Regions from separate parts of the Amycolatopsis sp. NBC_01286 genome, predicted to be linked through region 1. Evidence: riboswitches for the same ligand, from Rfam matches in the RefSeq annotation. Region 1 holds a riboswitch; the other holds the start of a gene.
The links. Region 1 has a riboswitch for thiamine pyrophosphate ahead of thiC (phosphomethylpyrimidine synthase ThiC). Riboswitches for the same ligand answer to the same signal wherever they lie in the genome.

Region 1 (2,194 bases):
GGGACGAGACGCCGTCCGCCGCCGTGCTCGGGGACGCCGACCACCTCGTCGTCGGGCAGCTCGTGGTGGCGATCGGCAGTCCGCTCGGCTTCTCCGGCTCGGTGACCGCCGGCGTCGTCAGCGCGCTCGGCCGGGCGCTCCCGGTGCGGCACGGGCGCGCCGGCCGGGTGATCGAGGACGTCATCCAGACCGACGCCGCGCTCAACCCGGGCAACTCCGGCGGCGCGCTCGCCGACTCCGCCTGCCGCGTCGTCGGGATCAACACCGCCGTCGCGGGCGTCGGGCTCGGGCTCGCCGTGCCGATCAACTCGACGACGCGCCGGATCATCGACACGCTCGTCGTCGAAGGCCGGGTGCGGCGGGCGTACCTCGGCGTCGTCGGCGTGCCCGCGCCGCTGCCCGACGACGTCGCCGAGCGCACCGGGCAGGAGGCCGGGCTGCGCGTGCGCGAAGTCGTCTCCGGCGGGCCCGCCGAGCGCGCCGGGCTGCGAACGGGCGATCTCGTACTGACCGTCGGGCGCGCCCGGGTGTCGGACGCGCAGGGCATCCAGCGGCAGCTGTTCGCCGAAGTGATCGGCACCGCACTGCCGATCACCGTGCTGCGCAACGGAGCCATGGTCGACGTCTACGCCACACCGGCCGAACTGGTCGGGTGAGGTGAGCGGACTTGAGTCTGGCGCCCCGGCGTGGCATGGTCGGTGGCACAACACCACAACGCGGGAGCTCGCGCCATGGCGGGCTGAGAGGGTGACTGGGGATTTGTCCCGGGTGTCACCGACCGCATGAACCTGACCGGGTAATGCCGGCGTAGGGAGTGAAAGTCGTTGACAACGCTGGAGAACAAGGACGTCTCCGTCACGACCGGGCCCATCACGGGCTCGCACAAGATCTACCACCAGACCGAGTCCGGACTGCGTGTTCCCGCGCGCCGGATCGACCTCTCGAACGGCGAACACTTCGACGTCTACGACACTTCCGGGCCGTACACCGACCCTGAAGCGAACATCGACGTCCACAGTGGACTGCACCGGCTGCGGGCCGGCTGGGCCGACGGCCGGGAGCACAACACGCAGCTCGGGTGGGCCAAACAAGGCGTCGTCACCAGGGAAATGGAGTACATCGCCGCCCGCGAACGGGTTTCACCGGAGTTCGTCCGCGACGAGGTCGCGAGCGGCCGCGCGGTGATCCCGGTCAACCGGCGCCACCCCGAGTCCGAGCCGATGATCATCGGGAAGAACTTCCTGGTGAAGATCAACGCGAACATGGGGAACTCGGCCGTCTGGTCGTCGGTCGAGGAGGAGGTCGACAAGATGGTGTGGGCCACCCGCTGGGGTGCCGACACCATCATGGACCTCTCCACCGGCAAGCGGATCCACGAGACGCGCGAGTGGATCATCCGCAACTCGCCGGTGCCGGTCGGTACCGTGCCGATCTACCAGGCGCTGGAAAAGGTCGACGGGGAACCGGAAAAGCTGTCGTGGGAGGTCTACCGCGACACCATCGTCGAGCAGTGCGAGCAGGGCGTCGACTACGTCACGGTGCACGCCGGCGTGCTGCTGCGCTACATCCCGCTGACCGCGCGGCGCGTCACCGGCATCGTCAGCCGCGGCGGCTCGATCATGGCGGCGTGGTGCCTCGCGCACCACCAGGAGTCCTTCCTGTACACGCACTTCGAGGAACTCTGCGAGCTGCTGCGCCAGTACGACGTCACGTTCTCCCTCGGCGACGGCCTGCGCCCGGGCTCGATCGCCGACGCCAACGACCGCGCGCAGTTCGCCGAACTGGAGACCCTCGGCGAGCTGACGCACCTCGCGCGCTCGCACGACGTCCAGGTGATGATCGAGGGCCCCGGCCACGTGCCGATGCACAAGATCAAGGAGAACGTCGAGCTGGAGGAACGGCTCTGCGGCGAGGCGCCGTTCTACACCCTCGGTCCGCTCACGACGGACATCGCGCCGGGGTACGACCACATCACGTCGGCCATCGGCGCGGCGCAGATCGGCTGGTACGGCACGGCGATGTTGTGTTACGTCACGCCGAAGGAGCACCTCGGCCTGCCGAACCGCGACGACGTCAAGACCGGCGTGATCACGTACAAGATCGCCGCGCACGCCGCCGACCTGGCGAAGGGGCACCAGTACGCGCAGGAGTGGGACGACGAGCTGTCCAAGGCGCGCTTCGAGTTCCGCTGGAA
Region 2 (2,194 bases), 590 kb from region 1:
CGCTCCGGAACGTCAGCCCGAAGGTGCTCACCGAGACGCTGCGGTCCCTGGAGCGCGACGGGATGATCACCCGCAAGACCTACGACGAGAACCCGCCGCGCGTCGAGTACGCGCTGACGGACTTGGGCCGGACCCTGTTCGAGCCCATGGACCGCTGCCGCGAGTGGGCGGAGAAGTACCTGCCGAGCCTGCGAGAAGCCCGGCAGGCCTACGACCGGGCGGACTAGCCGAGGAGGCCCATCATCGCGATCGTGATCAGCACGACGGCGGTCGCGAGGGCGTTGATCCAGGCGCGCTGGGTGGCGGTCAGGGCGGCGGTGGCGGGGGTGCTGTTCATGGCGTTTTCCCTACGAGCGGGCCGATGCTTCCGCGGGTTCAGCGCGTTGACCATGCCGAGTGTTAGCAGCTGTGACGAAGCTCACCCGATCATGCCGCTGACCAGCAGAAACGGCACTCAGCCGTCCGAGTGACGGTGGCTGCGGACGGTGAACCAGAGCACCCCGCCGGCCGCGGCCACCATCGTCGCGAATGCCACTGTGCCCACTACGATCGCCTGCGTCATATCTGCCTCTCGGTGCGAAGTCCTTTACCGAGAGACGCCGAACGCGGGCTTTCGTGCACTCAGAGTAGCCGGGATCACAGTCCGTCGAGGGTCTCGTTGATCTGCTTGGCCAGCGCGAAGTCCTTCTTCGTCAGCCCACCCGCCGAATGCGTGCTGAGGTGGAAGGTCAGCGTGCGCCAGCGGATGTCGATATCCGGGTGGTGGTCGGCGGCCTCGGCGAGCACCGCGACGCGGTCCACCACCTCGATCGCCTTCGGGAAGCTCGGCAGCTCCACCTCGCGCCGGATGACCTCGCCCGTGCGCACCCAGCCGTGGAGCAGGGCCCGGTCGGCCTCGTCGTCGCTCAAGATTTCCGTCATGGCTCCATCGTCCAACGTCCTGGACTAAGGTGCACGGTTGCCACGGGAGTCCGGTGAGCCGGGCTGAGAGGCGGGGTGACCCGCGACCGTTAGCACCTGATCCCGGATCATGCCGGCGAAGGGAGGGCTTTCCCTCCTCGTCCGGCGAAGTGCAGGAGGGTAGATGAAACGCAGTGCTGTTCGCGCCGCGACGGCCATCGCCGTCGTCAGCGTCGTCACAGCGGCGTGTTCGCTGTCGGACGGGTCCGGTGACGCGAAGCAGACGCCCACCGTCACCCTGGTGACGCACGACTCCTTCCTGGCGCCGCAGGAGGTGCTCGACGCCTTCCAGCAGCAGTCGGGCATCAAGATCTCCGTGCTCAAGCAGGGCGACGCCGGTTCGCTGACCAACAAGCTCGTGCTCACCAAGGCGAACCCGGTCGGCGACGTCGCGTACGGCGTCGACTCGACCTTCGCCTCGCGCGCGCTGGCCGAGGGCGTCTTCGAGCCGTACACCAGCCCGGAGGCCGACCGCGGGCCGCAGCGCTACGCCGTCGACCCGGAGCACCGGCTCTCGGCGGTCGACGTCGGCGACGTCTGCGTCAACGTCGACACGAACTACTTCACGGCCAAGGGGATCCCGGCGCCGGAGTCGTACGACGACCTGGCCGACCCGAAGTACAAGGACCTGCTGGTCGCCGAGGACCCGGCGACGGCGTCGCCCGGGCTCGCGTTCCTGCTCGGCACCGTCGCGAAGTACGGCGAGGCCGGCTGGAAGGACTACTGGACCAAGCTGAAGGCCAACGGCCTCAAGGTGGTCAGCGGCTGGGAAGAGGCCTACACGAAGGAGTTCTCGGGCTCCTCCGGCAAGGGGCCGCGGCCGATCGTCGTCTCGTACGCGTCGTCGCCGGCCGCCGAGGTGGGCGACGACGGGAAGCCGCGGACGAAGGCGCTGCTCGACACCTGCTACCGGCAGGTCGAGTACGCCGGGGTGCTGGCCGGCGGCAAGCAGGAGGAGAACGCGCGCAAGGTCGTCGACTTCCTGCTTTCGCAGCAGTTCCAGGCGACAGTGGCGGCCAACATGTACGTCTACCCGGCGCGCCAGGGCGTCGACCTGCCGGCGGGCTGGGCGCAGGTCGCGCCGCTGCCGCAGAAGCCGCAGGCGCTGACCGCGGACCAGGTGCAGGCCGGGCGTGAGAAGTGGATCGGCGAATGGCGCACGCTCGTGCAGTGACATCCGGGCCTCCGCCCCGGGCCGGGGGCTCCGCCACCCGGAGCCCCCGGAAAGCAGTGG

Region 2: another riboswitch for thiamine pyrophosphate. It lies ahead of OG570_RS18395 (thiamine ABC transporter substrate-binding protein); the one in region 1 lies ahead of thiC (phosphomethylpyrimidine synthase ThiC).

Annotation. Positions count from the first base shown of each region.
Region 1 covers NZ_CP108428.1:3,203,678-3,205,871, reverse strand. The annotation lists gene OG570_RS15600 (S1C family serine protease) at 1-656, shown strand, start outside; TPP riboswitch at 707-831, shown strand; gene thiC (phosphomethylpyrimidine synthase ThiC) at 825-2,194, shown strand, end outside.
Region 2 covers NZ_CP108428.1:3,788,862-3,791,055, forward strand. The annotation lists gene OG570_RS18385 (winged helix-turn-helix transcriptional regulator) at 1-227, shown strand, start outside; gene OG570_RS18390 (4a-hydroxytetrahydrobiopterin dehydratase) at 637-921, opposite strand; TPP riboswitch at 954-1,063, shown strand; gene OG570_RS18395 (thiamine ABC transporter substrate-binding protein) at 1,085-2,134, shown strand.